Regions from separate parts of the Micromonospora sp. C51 genome, predicted to be linked through region 2. Evidence: predicted binding sites of a transcription regulator. Region 2 holds the regulator's gene; the other holds the start of a gene.
The links. The regulator HrcA, encoded in region 2, represses chaperone genes, less so after heat shock. The targets are predictions, from matches to a motif close to GGTTNGCACNCTCNNNNNGAGNGTGCNAACC.
Positions count from the first base shown of each region.

Region 1: groL (chaperonin GroEL) is a predicted target of HrcA. The motif match lies at 3,595-3,625, and genes of this name have one in related genera.

Region 1 is NZ_JAGPXQ010000043.1:37,189-48,105, forward strand. Features, by position in the region: gene paaN (phenylacetic acid degradation protein PaaN) at 1-1,358, shown strand, start outside; gene KBX50_RS27690 (GNAT family N-acetyltransferase) at 1,421-1,951, opposite strand; gene KBX50_RS27695 (cold-shock protein) at 2,163-2,366, shown strand; gene KBX50_RS27700 (hypothetical protein) at 2,645-3,547, shown strand; gene groL (chaperonin GroEL) at 3,823-5,445, shown strand; gene KBX50_RS27710 (hypothetical protein) at 5,550-5,792, opposite strand; gene KBX50_RS27715 (S8 family serine peptidase) at 5,954-8,581, opposite strand; gene KBX50_RS27720 (glycerol-3-phosphate dehydrogenase/oxidase) at 8,695-10,518, shown strand; gene KBX50_RS27725 (hypothetical protein) at 10,604-10,917, shown strand, end outside.
Region 2 is NZ_JAGPXQ010000006.1:27,976-38,892, reverse strand. Features, by position in the region: gene KBX50_RS09685 (DUF4240 domain-containing protein) at 1-99, shown strand, start outside; gene lepA (translation elongation factor 4) at 194-2,068, shown strand; gene KBX50_RS09675 (GlsB/YeaQ/YmgE family stress response membrane protein) at 2,265-2,552, shown strand; gene KBX50_RS09670 (MOSC domain-containing protein) at 2,691-3,335, shown strand; gene KBX50_RS09665 (phytanoyl-CoA dioxygenase family protein) at 3,423-4,328, opposite strand; gene KBX50_RS09660 (hypothetical protein) at 4,562-5,494, opposite strand; gene KBX50_RS09655 (enoyl-CoA hydratase-related protein) at 5,613-6,401, opposite strand; gene hemW (radical SAM family heme chaperone HemW) at 6,422-7,645, shown strand; gene KBX50_RS09645 (DUF4870 domain-containing protein) at 7,673-8,248, opposite strand; gene hrcA (heat-inducible transcriptional repressor HrcA) at 8,459-9,481, shown strand; gene dnaJ (molecular chaperone DnaJ) at 9,555-10,700, shown strand; gene KBX50_RS09630 (16S rRNA (uracil(1498)-N(3))-methyltransferase) at 10,702-10,917, shown strand, end outside.

The DNA.
Region 1 (10,917 bases), on a different contig from region 2:
GGCGGGACGCCGGCCCGCGGACCCGGGTGGGTGTCTGTCTGGAGATCCTCGACCGGCTGCACAAGAACGTCTTCGAGTTGGCCAACGCGGTGCAGTTCACAAGTGGTCAGGCGTTCGTGATGGCCTTCCAGGCCGGTGGTGCGCACGCCCTGGACCGCGCGCTGGAGGCGCTGGCCTACGCGTACGCGGAAATGACCCGGCATCCGGGCACGGCCGGCTGGGAGAAGGCCGCCGGCAAGGGCGACCCGCTGCGGATGTCCAAGACCTTCCACGTGGTGCCCCGGGGCGTGGCCCTGGTCATCGGCTGCAACACCTTCCCGACCTGGAACTCGTACCCGGGTCTGTTCGCCTCGCTGGTCACCGGCAACCCGGTCGTGGTCAAGCCGCACCCGCGCGCCGTGCTGCCGCTGGCCGTCACCGTGCGGTACGCCCGGCAGGTGCTTGCCGAGGCCGGCTTCGACCCGAACCTGGTGCTACTGGCCCCCGAGGCCCCCGGCGAGAAACTCGCCTCGACGCTGGCCCTGCACCCGGCGGTCCAGATCGTCGACTTCACCGGCTCCACCGAGTACGGCGACTGGCTGGAGGCGAACGCCCGTCAGGCGGCGGTGTACACCGAGAAGGCCGGGCTCAACACGGTCGTGATCGACTCCACCGACGACTTCGCCGGGATGTGCCGCAACCTGGGCTTCACGCTGACGCTCTACAGCGGCCAGATGTGCACCACCTCGCAGAACATCCTCATCCCCCGGGACGGCATCGACACCGACCAGGGGCACAAGAGCTTCGACGAGGTGGCCAGCGGCATCGCCACGGCGGTCGGCAAGCTCACCGGTGACCCGGCCCGCGGGGTGGAGCTGACCGGCGCGATCGTCAACGACGGGGTGCTGGAGCGGCTGGACGAGGTGACCAAGGTCGGTTCGCCGGTGCTGGAATCGCGTACCGTCGAGCACCCCTCGTTCCCGGACGCCGTGGTGCGTACGCCGACCATCGTCAAGCTGAACGCCGGTGACACCGAGACCTACTCGCGGGAGTGGTTCGGGCCGATCTCCTTCGCCATCGCCACCGACTCCACCGCGCACAGCCTGGAGATCCTGCGCTCGACCGTGGGGGAGAAGGGTGCCCTCACCGCAGCGGTCTACTCCACCGACGACGCGGTGCTGGACGCCACCGAGGCGGCGGCGATCGAGGTCGGGGTGCACCTGTCGGCCAACCTCACCGGCGGCGTCTTCGTGAACCAGTCGGCGGCCTTCTCCGACTTCCACGGCAGCGGAGCGAACGCGGCGGCGAACTCGGCGTTGACCGACGGGGCGTACGTGGCGAACCGGTTCCGGATCGTGCAGAGCCGCCGGCACGTCTGAGCGGTGATGCGGCTCCGGGGGTCTTCCCCGGAGCCGCCCAGGTCGGCGATCGTCTGTCGGATCTACGCGGCTCTGCGCATCTGGAGTTCGCGCAGGGTGGGGATGCTGGGGTGCGGGACGCGGACGCCGGTGTCGACGAATCCCAGGCGCTGGTAGGCCCGGTAGGCGCGGTCGTTGCCGACCACCACCTCGAGCATCAGCTCGTTCCGTCCGCAGGCCCGGGACCAGCCCGCCACCCCACCGACCAGCTCCGCGAGCAGGCCGGTGCCCCGCCAGCTCGGCGTGATGTAGACGGCGTAGAGCACGGTCACCCCCGGCTCGGCCGGGTGTGCCATGCCACCGACGTGCCCGACGAGCCGGCCGCCCGGATCCGCCACGAACTGCGCCGTGTCCGGGCCGGCGGAGACCCGGGCGACCCGGGCGGCGTACTCGGCGTGTGGTCGGGCGGCGGCCTCGGCGATCGTCTCCAGGAAGGCCAGCGGCGCGTCCGCGAGCATCTCCAGGCGCAGTGCCCGCATCCGAGCTGTGTCGGCTGGCTCGACTCGGCGGATGACGGCCCGGCGCAAGCCCGTTCCGTCGGTGACGCTCGTCATGCCGGAATGCTTATCACAATGACGTACGACGATACGGGCGACTGTAATACGCCCGATTTGTGGTCGTGCGCCGTCGTCACTCCTCGTGTAGCGTGCGATTTCGGTCACCCGTTTCAGTGGTCGTCGCCGACTGCCGAAACCGGTGGTTTCCGGGTGCCGGCGCGCCGGCGACCCGAGGTAGTGGAACGCCGTGCAGAGTGAGGAAAACACCGTGGCACAAGGCACCGTGAAGTGGTTCAACGCCGAGAAGGGCTACGGCTTCATCGCCGTCGACGGCGGGCAGGACGTCTTCGTTCACTTCTCCGCGATCGAGATGGACGGCTACAAGGCGCTGGACGACGGTCAGCGGGTGGAGTTCGAGATCGCCCAGGGCCAGAAGGGCCCACAGGCCGAGCGGGTACGCGTCATCGCCTGAGCGCCGACCACCCACCCCACCGACCGATCGTCGTTCGGGGTGGCGTGACCATCGCCGGAGGGGGCAGCGGTGCCGGCGCCCCACAAGGGAAGATCATGGGCCGAGCCAGCCGTCGCTGAGGAGGTCCCATGTCCGACCAGCCGCCCCCGACAGGTCCGTCCTCTCCGCCTCCGGGCGAGCCGCAGCCGCCCGCCGGATGGATCGGCCAACCACCCCTCCCGGGCCAGCCTCCGCACGGTGTACCGCCGGCTCATCCCACGCAGCCGCCCCACCCCGGCATGACGCCGTATCCCGGCCAGCCGTTCTACGGCTGGTACCCCCCGGGCGGCTACGGCCTCGACCCCTCCGACGCCCTGGTCACCCCGCCCGGGTCCGGGCTGGGCGGCTGGTTCACGCGGTGTGTGGGCGCCGCCCGCCGGGGTTGGCGACCCCTGCTGCCGATTCTCGTCCTCACCCAGGCGCTGCCGGCCGCGGTGCTGTCGGTGCTCGTGCTGGCCGTGGACCCCTCGGCCCGCTGGGACGCCCAGCTCGCCAGCGACTCCGCCGCGCTGCCGGCGAACTTCTGGTCCGATCTCGCGACACTCCTGGTCGTGGTGCTCGGTGGCAGCCTGCTGCTCGGTGTGGTGCAGGCCGTCGGCTGGGCCGCCGGCACCTGGGTGATCGCCCGGCAGGCGGTCGGCGAGTCGGCCGGTCTCGGTGCCGCCCTGCGCTACGGAGCGCGTCGGGCGCTCGGTCTGTGGGGCTGGACACTGCTCATCACCCTGATCGTCACCTTCGGGTTCTGTCTGTGCTTCCTGCCCGGCGTGTACGCGGCGTTCGCGCTGGCCCTGGCCGGCCCGGTCTACCTCTTCGAGCGGCACGACCCGCTCAGCAGGTCGCACCGCATGCTGCGTGACCGGCTGGGGCTGCTGCTCGGCCGGGTGGCGCTGGTGGGTGCCGCCGTGATCGGTTTCTCACTGGCCGCGAGCGTGCTGGAGTCGCTGGCGATCCTGCCGTTCGGCACCACTCCGTTGGACTCGCCGGGCACGGCGGTGGGCGCGGTGCTGACGATTGCGGTGGTCGCGGTGCTGACGCTGCCGGCGTACCTCGCGCAGCTGGTCGGGCTGGTCGTCACCTACGCCGAGCAGCGGGCACACGAGGGCCCGGTGAACGCCGCCCAACTGGCGGCCGAACTCGGCTGACCCGGGCCATCGTGCTTGCACTCGGCAGGGCAGAGTGCTAAACAAGTCATTGGCACTCGCATGGCGTGAGTGCCAGCTGGTCGGGACGGTGGGGCTGCGGTCGCGCTCGTGACATAACCACGGGTGTGGCACGTGGCCGGTCGTCGCGGGCTATCCGGCCCGGCCGAGGAGACGTCGCCGTCGCCAGGTGGCGACGTCCCAAGGTGCGTACACCAGACGGCCCATCCGGGGCACACACTCGGGTGGCCCGTGAGTGTCCAGGAGGACAACGCCGTATGGCCAAGATGATCGCGTTCGACGAAGAGGCGCGCCGCGGCCTCGAGCGGGGCATGAACCAGCTCGCCGACGCCGTGAAGGTGACCCTCGGCCCCAAGGGCCGCAACGTCGTGCTCGAGAAGAAGTGGGGTGCCCCCACCATCACCAACGATGGTGTGAGCATCGCCAAGGAGATCGAGCTCGAGGACCCCTACGAGAAGATCGGCGCCGAGCTGGTCAAGGAGGTCGCCAAGAAGACCGACGACGTCGCCGGTGACGGCACGACGACGGCGACCGTCCTGGCCCAGGCACTCGTTCGCGAGGGCCTGCGCAACGTGGCCGCCGGCGCCAACCCGATGGCCCTGAAGCGGGGCATCGAGGCTGCGGTCGCCAACGTCTCGGAGGAGCTGCTGAAGCTCGCCAAGGACGTCGAGACCAAGGAGCAGATCGCCTCCACCGCCTCCATCTCCGCTGGTGACGCCAGCGTCGGCGAGATCATCGCCGAGGCGATGGACAAGGTCGGCAAGGAAGGCGTCATCACCGTCGAGGAGAGCAACACCTTCGGGCTGGAGCTGGAGCTCACCGAGGGTATGCGCTTCGACAAGGGCTACATCTCGGCCTACTTCATGACCGACCCGGAGCGTATGGAGGCCGTCTTCGACGACCCGTACATCCTGATCGCGAACAGCAAGATCTCGTCGGTCAAGGACCTGCTCCCGATCCTGGAGAAGGTCATGCAGGGCGGCAAGCCGCTGCTGATCATCGCCGAGGACCTGGAGGGCGAGGCCCTGGCCACGCTGGTGGTCAACAAGGTCCGCGGCACCTTCAAGTCGGTCGCCGTCAAGGCGCCGGGCTTCGGTGACCGCCGCAAGGCCATGCTGACCGACATCGCCATCCTCACCGGTGGCCAGGTCATCAGCGAGGAGGTCGGCCTCAAGCTGGACGCCGCCAGCCTCGACATGCTGGGCCGGGCCCGCAAGGTCGTGGTGACCAAGGACGAGACCACCATCGTCGACGGTGCCGGCGACGCGGAGCAGATCCAGGGTCGGGTCAACCAGATCCGGGCCGAGATCGACAAGAGCGACTCCGACTACGACCGGGAGAAGCTGCAGGAGCGGCTGGCCAAGCTGGCCGGCGGCGTTGCGGTGATCAAGGTCGGCGCGGCCACCGAGGTCGAGCTCAAGGAGCGCAAGCACCGCATCGAGGACGCGGTCCGCAACGCCAAGGCCGCCGTCGAGGAGGGCATCGTCCCGGGTGGTGGTGTCGCGCTGGTCCAGGCCGGCAAGACCGCCTTCGACAAGCTCGACCTGGCCGGCGACGAGGCGACCGGCGCGCAGATCGTGAAGATCGCGCTGGACGCCCCGCTGCGGCAGATCGCCGTGAACGCCGGCCTTGAGGGCGGCGTCGTGGTGGAGCGGGTCCGCAACCTCGACGCGGGTCACGGCCTCAACGCCGCGACCGGCGAGTACGTCGACCTGCTGGCCGCGGGCATCATCGACCCGGCCAAGGTGACCCGTTCCGCGCTGCAGAACGCCTCGTCGATCGCCGCGCTGTTCCTCACCACCGAGGCCGTCGTGGCGGACAAGCCGGAGAAGACCCCGGCCGCACCGGCTGGCCCGGGCGGCGGGGACATGGACTTCTGAGTCCAGCTCCAACGCCGGAAGGGGCGGGCCGCGTCAGCGGTCCGCCCCTTCCGCTTTGTCGGCGGTGGCCGGCCGACCCCGCGTCGGCGGTCGTGGCTGGTCGGCTACGTCGGCAGCGGCCGCTGGTTCCGTCGCTTCCGGGCCCGGTCGTACGGTGGTCGGTGCTGAACCGGCTCGTCCACCAGGATGAGCGGCTCCTCGGGTGGCTCGTCCACACCTGTCATCTCGGCCAACTGCTCGGCGTCGCCGTAGTCGAGCCGGTCGATCGGCAGTTGGCCGGGGAGTCCGTGGACCGCAGCCCCGGTGGCTGGTGGGGCTTCCCGAGCCTGATCGTCGTCCGTGCTCATCGCTGCCTCCTCTACCGAAACGGTAGGGCGCGCCGAGCACCAGGACGGGCGAACGGCATTATCAGGATCTATTTACTATTTGCACTTTTGATGTGGTCAAGAGCGCTACGTCCGTAAGAAGCTACGTTCGGCCCGGACGCCGGTACCGGCCCGAATGGCGATCAACCACGGGCCGCCGAGACGGCCGCGTACGCGTCGACCAGGCCGGCGCCCACGATGTTCGCCGGGCCGCCACATTCGTCGGTCCGCGCCCGGGCCGGGTCGTTGGTCTCGATCGGGTCGGCTGTGTCGCGGAGGATCCGCCGCGTCCGGTCAAGGTCGCCGACGAGTTCCGGGTTGGCTGACCACATCAACGCGACCACGCCAGCCACCTGTGGTGTGGCCATCGAGGTGCCGTCGAGCACGGCGTACCCGCCGCCGGGCATCGCGGAGATGACCTCCGCCCCCGGCGCCATCAGATCCGGTTTCGTCACTCCGGCGACCGTCGGACCACGGGAGGAGAAGGCGGTGACCCGCCGCCGGTCGTCCACCGCGCCAACGGTCAGCACGTCCGCGTAGGGTGCGGGCGGATCCTGCACGGAGCCGCAGAACGGGCCGGTGTTGCCGGCCGCCGCGACGACGAGAATCCCGGCGGCCTCCAGCGCTGTGGTGGCCGGCCGCAGCGCCGAGGGATCGCAGCCTTCGATCGGCGGGCAGCCCCACGAGTTGGTCAGGATCTCCGGCGCCCGGGCGGGCCGCCCCTGTCGGAACGGGTCGCCGCCGAGCGGGAAAGGCGCCAGCATGAACTGGAGGCAGTCGAGGTAGGCGGCCGGGTTCCCCAGATTGCGGTCGAGGTTGACGCAACCGACCCACTGCGCGCCGGGGGCCACACCGATGCCGCCCCGCCCGACGGCGCTGCCCATCGTGTGGGTGCCGTGTCCGCTGCGGTCGGTCGGCGCTCCGCTGCCGTTCCACGGGTCGAACCACGAGTCGTCGCCGCCCCGAAAACCCTGGGCCAGCGTCGGATGCCGCCCGTCCACTCCCGAGTCGGAACTGCCCACGGTCACTCCGTCGCCGGTGACGCCGAGTTCGGACCAGACCCGATCCGCGCCGATCATGGTGATGTTCCACGGCGGGCCGGACGGGGGCGGAGCGCTGCCGGTGGCGCTGTCGGCTGGCGCCGGCAACGGACGCAGTCGCTGGCTGACCAGTACCCGATCCACCTCCGGTCGGCTGGACAGCCAGGCCCGTACCGCCGGCCCACCAGCCACGTCGATCGCGTTGACCAGGTAGTAGGGGGTGTGTGGCAGTCGAGCCCGCCGCAGGTCCCGCCGCAGGTCGGCCTGGGTTCGGTCGGCGGTGTCGACCAGCCGCCGGTAGACCTCCTCGGCGCGTGCGTCCCGGCCCGCTTGACCCGGCCCGCCGGGCACACCGCTCAGGTCCGCCTGTTCGCGGAGCAGTACGAAGAGCCGCTCCCCGTGCAGCCCTGGCTGACCGGCGGTCGCGCCGACCAGACCGACCGTGGCCAGCAGCGTCAGGGCGCTCGCCGCGGCCAGCAACCGGCTCGGCGTGCGGGCCGAGCGGCGCGCCAGCAGCAGGCCGTAGCCGACCGCCAGCACCAGTCCGACGGCGAGGCCGACACCGGTCGCCGCCGCGACCCAGAACGGCACGTCGCGGCTGCCGACCAGCAGCAGGCTGACCTCCTCCGGGTCGGTGAAGGCAAGCGGGCCGAACACACCGAGCCCGACCAGCCAGGCGGTCGGCGTCCGACCGCCTGGCCCGGCCGGATGGTGGGCCACGACGCCCCCGGCGACCGGCTGATCCGGCAGAACACGGCTCGTGCCCGGGTGGGCGACACCACGGCCGGCGGCCGGCCGGCGACTCACGGCCCGCAACGCGGCCACCGCGAAACCGGCCGGCGGCAGCGTCACCAGCAGGGGCAACTGCGCGCCGGAATGGCCGGTGCCGGCGCCGACCAGCAGCAGCACCACCCCGGCGACGAGCCCGCCCAGCAGCACCAGCCGGGCCGGTCGAGGTGGTTCGTCGGCCCCGAAGTGGCCCCAGAACCGAACGTCGAGCAGCGTCGCCGCCAGCACGCCGACGGCCGCCGCAGCCAGCCCGGCGAGCACGGTCTCCACCAGTCCGCCGAGTGCCCCCCACCAGACCCACGGCAGTAGCAGGGCGAGCCCGGCGGCCACCGCCAGCAGGGCCGCCACCGACGGCTGTCCATCCAGTCGCGCCGGACGCCCGGTCGGGACACCCACCCGGACGCCCGAGGCGTCTGCGTGCTCGGTGGTGCCTGAGCCCGAGCCGTCCCCGGGCGCGGCGGTTTCCTTACCCCCCAAGTCACCGGGCGGATGCGCGGGCCGCCAGGTCTCGGCGAGCCGGCCGGGGCCGAGGACGTGGGAGGGCAGCCGGGTCGTCACCACCGCCAGCAGCGTGGCCACGAGGGCCAGCGCGCCGAGGTACGCCTCGTGGTGCACCGGGGGGATCGTCCGCAGCAGCCCGAGCAGGCCGAGTACGAGCGCACCGGCGAACCAGAGCCGGCCGGTGACGCGGACCGCCGCCGAGCGGGGAACGAGGGCCAACGGCAGCGTCGCGGCGGCGATCAGCAGCACGGTCAGCAGGCAGGCCACCGGCCAGAGCGGGACCAGCCGGTCCAGCCCGCCGATCAGCACCACCTGGTCCACGGCCCAGCCGCCGGTCTGGGCCAGGACCGTGACCGCGACCGTCCAGCAGCCGGCGAGAACCGCCGCGACGATCGCCCAGGGGCTGGCGGTCGAGCCGGGTGTGGTGGGTTCCGCCCGCATCCGCACACAGTACGACGCAGCCGCCGCGCCGTCGGACAGATCCGGCGGGCAACGGATCGAGGTCCCCGGGCCGGCACGTGTCGGGGGAGGACCGGGCCGGTTAACGTGGACGGGTGCGTGATCCGAACGTTCTGCGGTCCGTTGCCGGGCAGCTGTCGCCCGCCCGCCGCGCCGCCGACCTGCGTCGGTTGCGCGCCGAGCGGTTCGACGTGCTGGTGATCGGGGGCGGGGTGACCGGTGCCGGAGCGGCCGTCGATGCCGCGTCCCGGGGCCTCAAGGTGGCCCTGGTCGAGGCCCGCGACTTCGCCGCCGGCACCTCCAGCCGGTCCAGCAAGTTGATCCACGGTGGCCTGCGCTACCTGGAGCAGTTGGAGTTCGGCCTGGTGCACGAGGCGCTGACCGAGCGCGGGCTGCTGGCCACCCGGCTGGCGCCGCACCTGGTGCGGCCGGTGCCGTTCCTGGTGCCGCTCCCCGCTGGGCAGGGCGTCCGCGACCTGCCCGCCCGACTGCTGCGGCGGGCCTACTACGGCGCCGGGGTGGCCGCGTACGACGCCTTCGCCGGCCTCTTCGGCGGCGGTCGGGGCATGCCGCTGCACCGGCACCTGAGCCGGGAGGGTGCCCGCCGGGTCTTCCCGAGCCTGCGCTCGGACGGCCTGGCCGGCGCGATCCGTTACCACGACGGGCAGGTCGACGACGCCCGCCTGGTGGTCACCCTGGCGCGCACCGCCGCCAGCCTGGGCGTGACCGTGGTGAGCAGTGCCCGGGCGGTCGGGCTGATCCGGCAGGCACGGGAGGTCACCGGGGTCCGGGTCCGTGACCTGGAGGCGCCCGCCGGCTCACCCGAAGCCGAGTTCGAGGTACGCGCCCGTACGGTCATCGCCGCCACCGGTGTCTGGACCGACGACATGTCCCGCATGCTCAACGACGTCGGGCTGCGGCCCGGGGTCCGGGTCCGGGCGTCCAAGGGGGTGCACCTGGTGGTGCCCCGCTCGGCGATCACCGGCGAGACCGGGCTGATCCTGCGTACGGCCACCAGTGTCCTTTTCGTCATCCCGTGGGGCGGGCACTGGATCATCGGCACCACGGACACCGACTGGCGGCTGGACCGCTCACACCCGGCGGCCTCCGCCAGCGACATCGACTACCTGCTCCGGCAGGTCAACACGGTGTTGGACCGCCCGCTGACCACCGCCGACATCGAAGGGGTCTATGCCGGGCTGCGTCCGCTGCTGGCCGGCGAGGCGGACTCCACCTCGAAACTCTCCCGGGAGCACGCCGTCATCGAGCCGATGCTCGGGCTGCTGCTGGTGGCCGGCGGCAAGTACACGACGTACCGGGTGATGGCCGCCGACGTGGTCGACCGGGCGATGCGACGGCTCGGTGGCCAACGGGTGTCGCGTACGGCCGATCTGCCGCTGCTCGGCGCGGACGGGTACGCGGCCATGTGGCGGGACCGGGCGGACCTGGCCCGCCGCCACGGCCTGCCGGTGGGCGTGGTGGAGCACCTGCTGGAGCGCTACGGAAGCCTGACCCTCGACATGCTCGCCCTGATCGACGCCGACCCGTTGCTGGCCTCCCCGCTGGCGGGCGCGCCGGAATATCTCGCCGCCGAGGTGACGTACGCGGCCCGCGCCGAAGGGGCGTTGCATCTGGAGGATGTGCTGACCCGGCGTACCCGGATCTCGATCGAGACCAACCACCGGGGCCTGGAGTCGGCCGAGCACGCGGCTGAGCTGATGGGTGCGGTGCTGGGCTGGGACGCGGCTCGGCGGGCGCGGGAGGTCACCCACTACCGGGGCCGGGTGGAGGCCGAGCGACAGTCCCAGCTGATGCCGGACGACGCGACCGCCGACGCCGCCCGACTCGGCGCGCCGGACGTGCGCGGCTACGCTGCGGATCGGGGCGCTGACGACGGCGCGGCGGGGGTGGCCCGCTGAGAGATCCACTCTGGAGATCGTCGAGCATGGATATCTCTCCGACGGGTTACGCTCCCTACCTACGGTGGGGTAAGTTCCGCGAGTGATGGCGCTTTCCCGATCACGACTGGCCCTCCTGCCCGGCATCGTCCTACTGGCGGTCGCTCTCGGCGGCTGTGCGCCCTTCGGCGACAACTCCGAACCGCCCGTGGAGGCGAGCGCGCCGGCCGCCGGGCAACCCGGCGGCGCGGGGGCCACCACCGGAAAGGGCCGGGTCAGCCTGCTCCAGAACGACGGGGCCGACGGTCCGCTGCGCACCCTGAACGTGGAACCGGACGGGCGTTGGGAGTGCGCCAACTGTGCCGGCGACGGAGTCACCTCGACCGGCGCGTTGACCGATGAGCAGCGAGAGCGGCTTCA
Region 2 (10,917 bases):
CCCGACCTGAACGACTTCTGGGACTTCGACGACGAGGAGGAGGCCCGTCGCCGACTGCCCCGGCTCGCCACCCTCTTCGTCGAGCCGCCGCAGGAGTGACGGACGCCCGGCCGATGCCCGCCGGGGACATGGGAGCATAGAGGGGGCCGGCACGTGCCGGCCCGCTCACGTCAGCCGACCAGAACGGACCGCTGTGCCACCGACGCTCGATCCCGGCGCGAACGCTCCTGGTGCCACCGACCCGGGGCGGATCAGGAACTTCTGCATCATCGCCCACATCGACCACGGAAAGTCGACCCTGGCCGACCGGATGTTGCAGCTCACCGGCGTGGTCGACCCGCGGCAGATGCGCGCGCAGTACCTCGACCGGATGGACATCGAGCGCGAGCGTGGCATCACCATCAAGAGCCAGGCGGTCCGGATGCCGTGGACCATCGCCGAGGGCGAGCGGGCCGGTGAGCAGGCCGTGCTCAACATGATCGACACGCCTGGCCACGTCGACTTCACCTACGAGGTGTCGCGGTCGTTGGCGGCCTGCGAGGGCGCGATCCTGCTGGTCGACGCGGCCCAGGGCATCGAGGCGCAGACGCTGGCCAACCTCTACCTCGCGCTTGAGAACGACCTGCACATCATCCCGGTGCTCAACAAGATCGACCTGCCGGCGGCCCAGCCGGAGAAGTACGCCGAGGAACTGGCTCACCTGATCGGGGGCGACCCGGCGGACTGCATCAGGGTCTCCGGCAAGACCGGTGAGGGTGTGCCGTACCTGCTCGACGAGATCGTCCGGCAGTTCACCCCGCCGGTCGGCGACGCCGACGCCCCGGCGCGCGCCATGATCTTCGACTCGGTGTACGACGTCTACCGGGGCGTGGTCACCTACGTCCGGGTGATCGACGGCCACATCAGCGCCCGGGACCGGATCAAGATGATGTCCACCGGGGCGGTGCACGAGCTGCTGGAGATCGGGGTCATCTCGCCGGAGATGGTGAAGGCCGAGGCGCTCGGCGTCGGCGAGGTCGGCTATCTGATCACCGGGGTCAAGGATGTCCGCCAGTCCCGGGTCGGTGACACCGTCACCATCAACAACCGCCCGGCCACCGAAGCTCTCGGTGGCTACAAGGACCCGAAGCCGATGGTGTACTCGGGCCTCTACCCGATCGACGGGTCGGACTACCCGGCGCTGCGCGACGCGCTGGACAAGCTCAAGCTCAACGACGCGGCGCTGACCTACGAGCCGGAGACCTCGGGTGCCCTCGGCTTCGGGTTCCGCTGCGGCTTCCTCGGCCTGCTGCACCTGGAGATCATCGGGGAGCGGCTGGAGCGGGAGTTCAACCTGGACCTGATCTCGACCGCGCCGAACGTGGTCTACCGGGCCATCCAGGAGGACGGCCAGGAGGTCGTGGTCACCAACCCCAGCGAGTACCCGACCGGCAAGATCGCCGAGGTGTACGAGCCGACGGTGCGGGCCACCGTGCTGACCCCCAACGACTACGTCGGTGCGGTGATGGAGCTGTGCCAGGGCCGGCGGGGCAATCTGCTCGGCATGGACTACCTCTCCGCCGACCGGGTGGAACTGCGCTACACGCTGCCCCTGGCTGAGATCATCTTCGACTTCTTCGACCAGCTCAAGAGCCGTACCAAGGGCTACGCCTCGCTGGACTACGAGCCCACCGACGAGCAGGCGTCCGATCTGGTGAAGGTCGACATCCTGCTGCATGGCGAGCCGGTGGACGCGTTCAGCGCCATCGTGCACAAGGACAAGGCGTACGCCTACGGCACCACCATCGCGGCGAAGCTGCGCAACCTCATCCCGCGCCAGCAGTTCGAGGTGCCGATCCAGGCAGCCATCGGCAGCCGGGTGATCGCCCGGGAGACGATCCGCGCCATCCGTAAGGACGTGCTCGCCAAGTGCTACGGCGGTGACATCAGCCGTAAGCGCAAGCTGCTGGAGAAGCAGAAGGAGGGCAAGAAGCGGATGAAGATGGTGGGCCGGGTGGAGGTCCCGCAGGAGGCGTTCATCGCCGCGCTCTCCTCCGACTCCGACGGCAAGGCGAGCGGAAAGAAGTAAGCGGAAAGAAGTAAGCGCATCCGTCCCGACGGGCGCTCGGCCACCCGGCCGGGCGCCCGTCCGCGTGACGCGGTCTTTCGGGATGGTCGCGACCTCTCGGCCAGAAAAGCCGGTTTGGGATCTTCGCTCGTCGGGCATTAGGCGGTCACGACAGGAACACCACAAACGTTGAACGTCTTTGTGAAGGAGAGCGACCATGGAGCTCACCGTCTGGGGCATCATCACCGCCCTGATCGTTGGTCTGATCGTCGGTGCGCTTGGCCGACTGGTGGTGCCGGGCCGTCAGAACATGCCGATCTGGCTGCACATGCTCATCGGTGTCGGTGCGGCGCTGCTCGGCACCGTGATCGCCCGTGCGTCCGGCTTCGCCGAGACCGCCGGTATCGACTGGCGGGAGCTGCTGCTCCAGGTGCTGCTGGCCGCCGTGGCGGTGGCGCTGGTCGCCGGTGTGGGCCGCAACCGCCGGGGTGTCACCCATCGGTAACAGCTGAACCGTCGAAAGGCGCCCGACCGTCGAGGTCGGGCGCCTTTCGCATGCGTACGCCCAACGTGGTGCCCGGGCCGGGACCGACCTGACCAGCGCGGGCGGTGGTGGCCGTAGCCGCTCCCGTAGGATGTGATCATGACGGGCAGGGTGGCATCGGTGAACGTCGGCATCGTGACCGAGGCGGAGTGGGCCGGTGACGCGAGCGGGCGCAGCGGCATCGACAAGCGGCCGGCGGAGGCTCCGGTGTTCTTCCGCATCGACGGGGTGGCTGGCGACTTCATCGGCGAACGGTCCCACCACGGTGGTCCGGACAAGGCCGTCTACGCGTATGCGGGGGAGGACGCGGCCTGGTGGGAGGCGGACCTCGGGCGCGCCATCCGCCCGGGCGGCTTCGGCGAGAACCTCACCACGCACGCGGTCGACGTCACCGGCGCCGTGATCGGCGAGCAGTGGGCCGTCGGCGAGGTGTTGCTCCAGGTGACCACGCCGCGTAGCCCGTGCACCACCTTTGCCGGCTTCTGGGGCGTACCGGATCTGATCAAGCGGTTCACCGCCCGTGCGACGCCCGGCGCGTACCTGCGGGTGATGCGGGAGGGCGCGGTGGGCGTCGGCGACCCGATCGAGATCGTGCACCGGCCGGCCCACGGGGTGACCCTCGGCGAGGTGTTCCGGGCGCTCACCCTGGAACCGGCGCTGCTGCCCCGGTTGTTGGCCGCCGACGACCTGCCCGAGCCGATTCGCGAGAAGGCGCGTCGCCGGCTGGGCGAGCCGGCCGGCTGACGGGCCGGCAGGTCCTCTCAAGCAGACGCGAACAGGCCCCGTGGGCCACGTCCAGGCGTGGCCACGGGGCCTGTCGTCACGCTTTGGTCAGCGGAGCCAGGGGATGCTGCGGTTGAGCAGACCGCGCTGCTTGAGCTCCTTGCGCAGCGGGATCTCGTCGTCGATGTAGCCGTCCCAGTTGATGCCCCAGTAGTTGGCCGTGTGGGTGCCCTCCCCGAGCAGCTGACGCTGCACCGGCGTGCGGTTGCGGTACCACTCGCCGTCCTTGTCGGGGTGCAGCTCGTCGAGCGGGCGGATCCACCGGTAGGTGTAACCGACGAACAGCATCTTGCGGGTGATGTTCGACAGGTTCGTCGACCGGGAGTGCCACTGGCGGCGGTCGAAGATGAAGGCGTCACCCGGCTTGGCGGTGATCTCGACGGTGCCCTCGGGATCCGGGTTGTGCACGCTCAGATCCGCCGGGCGCGGCAGCGAGTTCCACAGGTGGCTGCCGGGGATCACCTTCGTCGCGCCCCGTCCCTTCTCCGACAGGTCGGAGAGCACGTAGGCGACCTTCAGCGAGAACATCGGCCGGGGCAGGTTCGGGTCCATCGTCTCCGGGTCGGAGTTCTGCCGGTACCCGTCCTGGTGCCAACCCCAGTACGGCTTCTCGGGCTCCAACGCCGGCGGCGTGACGTCGAGGTGGTTGTGGTGGGTGTAGATGTTCCAGCCGGCCAGGCCCCACATGTAGGGGAACGCGATCGGGTGGGTGAGCAGCTCGCCGAAGAGCTCGTCACGCTCAAGGAAGCCCAGCAGGTGCAGGGTGCCGTCCTTGGTGGTGTTGCCCTTGGCCTTCTCCTCCTCGTACACCCGGTCGACCGCGGCCTCGAGAGCGGCCCGGTGATCCTCGGTCAGGACGTTGCGCAGCAGGAGAAAGCCCTGCTCGTGGAACTCCTTGCGGTCGACGTCACTGATCGGTTCGTAGCCGGTCCGGTCGCCGTAGTCGAACGCCACGTAGTACCCCTCCCCAAGAGGTGAAACCATTTCTGGCACAGGCCGCCGATCGTAACGCGCGTCCAGGCGACTCGGGGGGCACCCTGCGACCTTTCCACAGGTACGGCGACTGAAGGCGGTTGGACGACTACCCCATGTCACGCAACGTGGCGAGACGCGGCCTTACATACCGAAATGCCGGATCTTGCGGTGACTGCGGGTAAGGGCGGTCGCTCTAAGGAGATCGGGGCCGATCAGACGTCGGCGTGGACCTCGGCGAGGACCTCCGTGTCACCCCGGTCGCTGTCCGGCAGGCGCTTCCAGTCGCCGCGCTTGGCGGTCCACTCCCGGCCGTCGTAGGTCACCCGCTTCACCCCGTGCTCCTTCGCGTGGGAGACCAGCCAGTGCGTGTACCGCCAGCCCGCCCGCACGCCCTCGGCGGAGGGCGATTCGTTGATCCCCACCTTCAGCAGGGTCGGGTTGCCGGAGCTGTCGACGGCAGAGGTGAAGTAACTCCTGCCCACCTGCCGGTCGTCGTTGCCGGTGAAGGCCCGCAGGCCCCAGTCGAGCGCCAGCCCCTCGGTCAGCGCGGCGATGGCGGCGGCGCCGCGCATCACCGGATCGCCGCCCACCGCGCAGGTGACCGCCGTGGTGGCGTGACCGAGCAGCGCCCGGGTGAGCACCTGCGACTCGTCGGCCCACTTCTCGTACGCCTCGGGGAAGGCCGAGCGCTGGACCTTCTGTGCGGCGTCGGTGACCCGCATGTCCTCCCAGCCGCGCACCTTCTTCAACGCCGCGTAGAACTTCCCCGCCGCGTACCGGGGGTCGCGGATCTGTTTCGGTGTGCCCCAACCCTGGCTCGGTCGCTGCTGGAACAGCCCCACGGAGTCGCGGTCGCCACCGGTCAGGTTGCGCAACCCGGACTCCTGGTACGCGGTGGCCAGCGCCACCACCACCGCCCGCTCCGGCATCTCGCGTTGCACGCCGATCGCCGCGATGGTCGCCGCGTTCGCCATCTGCTGCGAGTCGAGCGTCACCTCGCCGTCGGCCTGCACCGTGCAGGCCCGGCCGGCCAGCGGCAGCCGTAGCCCCTCACCGGCCTGCCTCAGCACCACGATCGTCCCGATCGCGGCGATCAGGACGAGGACCACGAATCCCGTCGCGAAAGCCCGAGTCCGCACCCGCACCTCCTGTGTCAAGGTCCGCCAAGCGTACGTCCCTCATCGACCTGTTCGGGTCGTCCGACCGGTTCCCACCTCCTGCGGCACCTACGCGCAACGCGAGGTTCCCCGTCCCGGCCGTACCTCACCCACCGAGTTCCGCCACCCAGCGCGGCGGCCGCTTCTCCCGGAACGCGGTGACCCCCTCGACCCCGTCGGCCGACAGGAAGTAGCCGGTGGACAGCTCGGCCAGCTCGGCCAGGTCGGCGCGCAGGTCGACGGCGGCCGGGCGGCGCAGCAGTCGCTTCGCGCCGGCCAACGCCGCCGGGGCGCCGCGTACCAGCGAGTCGCAGTACCGCCGCACCACGGCATCCAGCTCCGCGGCCGGCACCGCGGCGGTGACCAGGCCGATCTCGGCGGCCCGCCGGCCGTCGAAGGGGTCGCCGGTCAGGTACAGCTCGGCTGCCGCCCGGGTGGTCAGGCGGGGCAGCACCGTCGCGGAGATCACCGCGGGGATCACCCCGATCCGCACCTCGGTGAAGGCGAACGTGGCCTCGGCCGCGCAGACCGCCAGGTCGGCTGCCGCGATCAGGCCCAGGCCGCCGGCCCGGGCGGGGCCGGCGACTCTCGCCAGCACCGGCTTCGGGCACTCCCAGACCGCCGCGAGCACGTCACTCAGCATCCCGGCGGGCACCGTGCCGCTGGCGTACGCCGCCGCGGTCTCCTTCAGGTCGGCGCCGGAGCAGAAGACCGGCCCGGTGTGGTCGAGCACGATCACCCGGACCGCGTCGTCGGCGACCGCGGCGGCCAGCCCGGCCAGCAGTTCGGTCATCAGCGGCGTGGAGAGCGCGTTGCGGTTGTGCGGACTGTCCAGGGTGAGCGTGGTCACCCCGTGGGCCGTGGCGACCCGCACGAACGCGTCGGGAGAGGTCATGCCAGGGCACACTAGTGGCCATGCCCGGCGTCCTTCCAGCAGGCGAGCCCGTCCCCGCCGACGGGTCGCTGCCCGCGTCCGCCCGTGCGTCCGTAGGCGTCCGGGGTTTCGGGGTCTACGTGCACGTGCCTTTCTGTGCGAGTCGCTGCGGTTACTGCGACTTCAACACGTACACCGCCGACGAACTGGGCGGCGGCGCGAGCCGGGAGGGCTACGCCGACGCCGTGCTGGCGGAACTGGCGCTCGCCGCCCGGGTGCTGGACGACACCCCACCGGCCCGGGTGGAGACGGTCTTCGTCGGCGGCGGCACCCCCACCCTGCTGCCCGCCGACGACCTGGCCCGCATCCTGGACGCCATCGACCGGACCTGGGGGCTGGCCACCGACGCGGAGGTGACCACCGAGGCCAACCCCGAGTCGGTCACGCCCACCTCGCTGAAGGAGTTGCGCGCGGCCGGGTACACCCGGATCTCGCTGGGCATGCAGTCGGCCGCGCCCGGGGTGCTCGCCGTGCTCGACCGCCGGCACCACGCCGGCCGGGCCACCGCCGCCGCGATGGAAGCGCGCGACGCCGGCTTCGACCACGTCAATCTCGACCTGATCTACGGAACGCCGGGGGAGCGGGCCGAGGACTTCGCCGCCTCGCTGGACCAGGTGGTCGCCGCCGGCGTGGACCATGTCAGCGCGTACGCCCTGATCGTCGAGGACGGCACCCGGCTGGCCTCCCGGATGCGCCGTGGCGAGCTGCCGTACCCGGACGAGGACGTCGCCGCGGACCGTTACCTGGCCGCGGAGTCCGCCCTCGGCGCGGCCGGTTTCTCCTGGTACGAGGTCTCCAACTGGGCCCGCACGCCAGCCGCGCGCTGCCGGCACAACCTGCTCTACTGGACCGGCGGGAACTGGTGGGGCCTCGGGCCGGGGGCGCACAGCCACGTCGGCGGGGTGCGCTGGTGGAACGTCAAGCATCCCGCCGCGTACGCGCAACGCCTCGCCGCCGGGGCGTCACCCGGGCAGGCCCGGGAGGTGCTCACCGGCGACGAGGCGCACATGGAGGACGTCATGCTCCGGTTGCGGCTGGCCTCCGGCCTGCCGCTGGACGTGCTGACCGACGCGGGACGGGCGGGCGCGGCGCGGGCGCTGGCCGAGGGGCTGCTCGCCGAGCCGGCCCACGCCGCCGGCCGCGCCGTGCTCACCCTGCGCGGCCGGTTGCTCGCCGACGCCGTGGTCCGCGACCTGTTGCCCTGACCCCCGTCATCCGGCCGGCCCGCGCGGTCAGCGCTTCACGAACGCGTAGCTCATCGGATACTGGTAGAGCACCCCGTCGTTGGCCTTGACCCCGCCGATGATGCCGAAGATCACCGGCACGATCCCGGCGATGATCGGCGCGAAGAACAGGATGCCGCAGGTGATCGTGGCGAGCACCCAGCTCAGCACGCCGACGATGGCCCAGGTGAGCTGGAAGTTCAGCGCGGCCACGGAGTGGGCCCGGGCGATCGGGGACTGCTGCCCGCGGGTCATCATCGCGATCAGCGGCGCCACCCAGCCGAAGAGCCCGCCACCGACGACCACGCCGAGCGGGCCGCCGAAGTGGGCGATCAGGACCCAGGTCTTGTCCTCGTTGTTGGCGTAGCCACCGCCGGGAGCGCCGTAACCGCCGGTCGGGTAGCCGACACCGGGGGCTCCGGGTGGGGGAGGGTAACCGCCGGGCGGCTGGTCGCCGGTGGGAGGTGGATAGCCGCCGGGCGGGGGATAACCGCCGGGCGGGGGATAGCCGCCCTGGCCTGGCGAACCGGACAGTGGTGTCGTGGGTTCGTCGCCGGAGTCCGGGGGACGAGGTGGTTCAGTCATGGAGGTCACGGTAGGTGCCAGCGGCAACGGCGCACCAGAGCGACACCGGCGAGTGTCAACCCGCCGATCGGTTCGATGACGGGCCGGCCGACTTGATCATCGCGCCGAGGGGGACGCCGACGTAGACTGGCACTCGCTACAGTCGAGTGCCAGAGTGTTCCTCTGGTGGCCGTGACGCTGGGGGCTGACCTGCGACAGGAGGTGGCAAGGATGGGTCTGGACGACCGGAAGCTCGCCGTGCTCCGGGCGATCGTCGAGGACTACGTCGCCACCCAGGAGCCGGTCGGCAGCAAGTCGCTTGTCGAGCGGCACCAACTCGGTGTCTCGCCGGCCACGGTCCGCAACGACATGGCCGTGCTTGAGGACGAGGGCTACATCCGTCAACCGCACACCAGCGCGGGGCGGGTGCCCACCGACCGTGGCTACCGACTCTTCGTCGATCGATTGAGCCGGGTCAAGCCGCTCAGCCCGGCCGAACGCCGGGCGATCGAGCGCTTCCTGGCCGGCGCCGTCGATCTCGACGATGTGGTGCACCGCACGGTTCGGCTGCTGGCACAGCTGACCCGGCAGGTCGCCGTCGTGCAGTACCCGAGCCTGGCCCGGTCCCGGGTGCGTCACCTGGAACTGGTGCCGATCTCCACCACCCGGCTGATGCTGGTGATGATCGCCGACACCGGTCGGGTCGAGCAGCGGCTGGTCGAACTGCCCGCACCGGTCCCCGCCGACGACGTGCTGGATCTGCGCCGGCTGGTCAACGAGAAGCTGGTAGGTGTCCGCCTGTCGGAGACCCCGCCGCTGGTGCAGGCCCTCATCGACGACTCCGTGCCGCACCTGCGCCCGGCGATGACCACGCTGTCCACGGTGCTGCTGGAGACGCTCGTCGAACGGCACGAGGAGCGGCTCGCCCTGGCCGGCACCGCCAACCTCGCCCGGGGCGGTCTGCTCGACTTCCAGGGCTCGTTGCGTCCCATCCTCGAAGCACTTGAGGAGGAGGTCGTGCTACTCAAGCTCATCGGCGAGGTGGAGCCGAGCACGCTGCGGGTACGTATCGGCGACGAGAACGAGATCGACAACCTACGGGCGGCTTCCGTGGTCAGCACCGGGTACGGCCCGGGCGCGACCATCGTCGGGGGGATGGGCGTGCTGGGACCGACCCGGATGGACTACCCCGGAACCATCGCCACGGTGAGGGCCGTGGCACGCTACGTGGGCGAGCTGCTGGCCCAGAACTGACCAGTCAGGGCCGACGGCAGGCTGCCGCCGCCGAACGGCGTAACTCGAGACGAACACGAGGACACGGAACGCAGTGGCCAGGGACTACTACGGCATTCTCGGCGTGAGCAAGGGTGCCTCCGATGACGAGATCAAGCGCGCCTACCGCAAGCTGGCGCGCCAATTCCATCCGGACGTGAATCCGGATCCGGAGGCACAGGAGAAGTTCAAGGACATCAACGCCGCGTACGAGGTCCTCTCGGACGATCGGAAACGGCAGATCGTCGACCTGGGCGGGGACCCGCTGGCACCCGGCGGAGGCGGGCCCGGCGGTCCGGGTGGCCCCGGCGGGGCCGGCCCCTTCGTCGGCTTCCAGGACATCATGGACGCCTTCTTCGGCGGCGCCACGGGCGCCGGGCGAGGCCCGCGTCCGCGTACCCGCCCCGGCGCCGACGCGATCCTGCGCCTGGAGCTGGACCTCCAGGAGACCGCCTTCGGCGTCGAGGCGCCGATCACCGTCGACACCGCCGTGCTCTGCACCACCTGCTCCGGTGCCGGCACCGCCGCCGGCACCCACCTGGCCACCTGCGAGGCGTGCGGTGGCCGGGGCGAGGTGCAGTCGGTGCAGCGCACCTTCCTCGGGCAGGTGGTCTCCGCTCGGCCGTGCACGGTCTGCCAGGGCTACGGCACCACCATCCCGAGCCCCTGCCCGACCTGCGCCGGCGACGGCCGGGTACGCACCCGCCGATCGCTGACCGTCAAGATCCCCGCCGGGGTGGAGGACGGTATGCGGATCCGCCTCGCCCAGCAGGGCGAGGTCGGCCCGGGCGGCGGCACCGCCGGGGACCTCTACGTGGAGATCCACGAACGGCCACACGACGTCTTCTCCCGTAAGGGCGACGACCTGCACTGCCGGGTCACCGTGCCGATGACCGCCGCCGCACTCGGCACCCGGCTGACCATCAAGGCGCTCGACAGCGAGGAACCGGTCGACGTCAAGCCGGGTACCCAGCCGGGCAGCACCCTGCGGCTGCGGGCCCGCGGCGTACCGCACCTGCGCGGCGCCGGGCGGGGCGACCTCTACGTCCACCTGGACGTGCGTACCCCGACCAAGCTCGACGCCGACCAGGAACGGATGCTGCGCGACTTCGCCAAGACCCGCGGCGAGGAGGTCGCCGAGCTGACCAAGCAGGGTGGCTTCTTCTCCCGGATGCGCGACGCCTTCAACGGCCACGCCTGACGTGTCCGCCCCGCTGTTCCTCGTCGAGTCGCTGCCGACCGCCGCCTCGATGGTGCTGGACGGGCCCGAGGGCCACCACGCGGCCACCGTGCAACGGCTACGCGTCGGCGAGCAGGTGCTGCTCGCCGACGGGCGGGGCGGCACAGCCACCGCCGTGGTCACCGCCGTCGGCCGGGGCACCCTCGACCTCGACGTGACCGACCGGGGGTACGTCGAC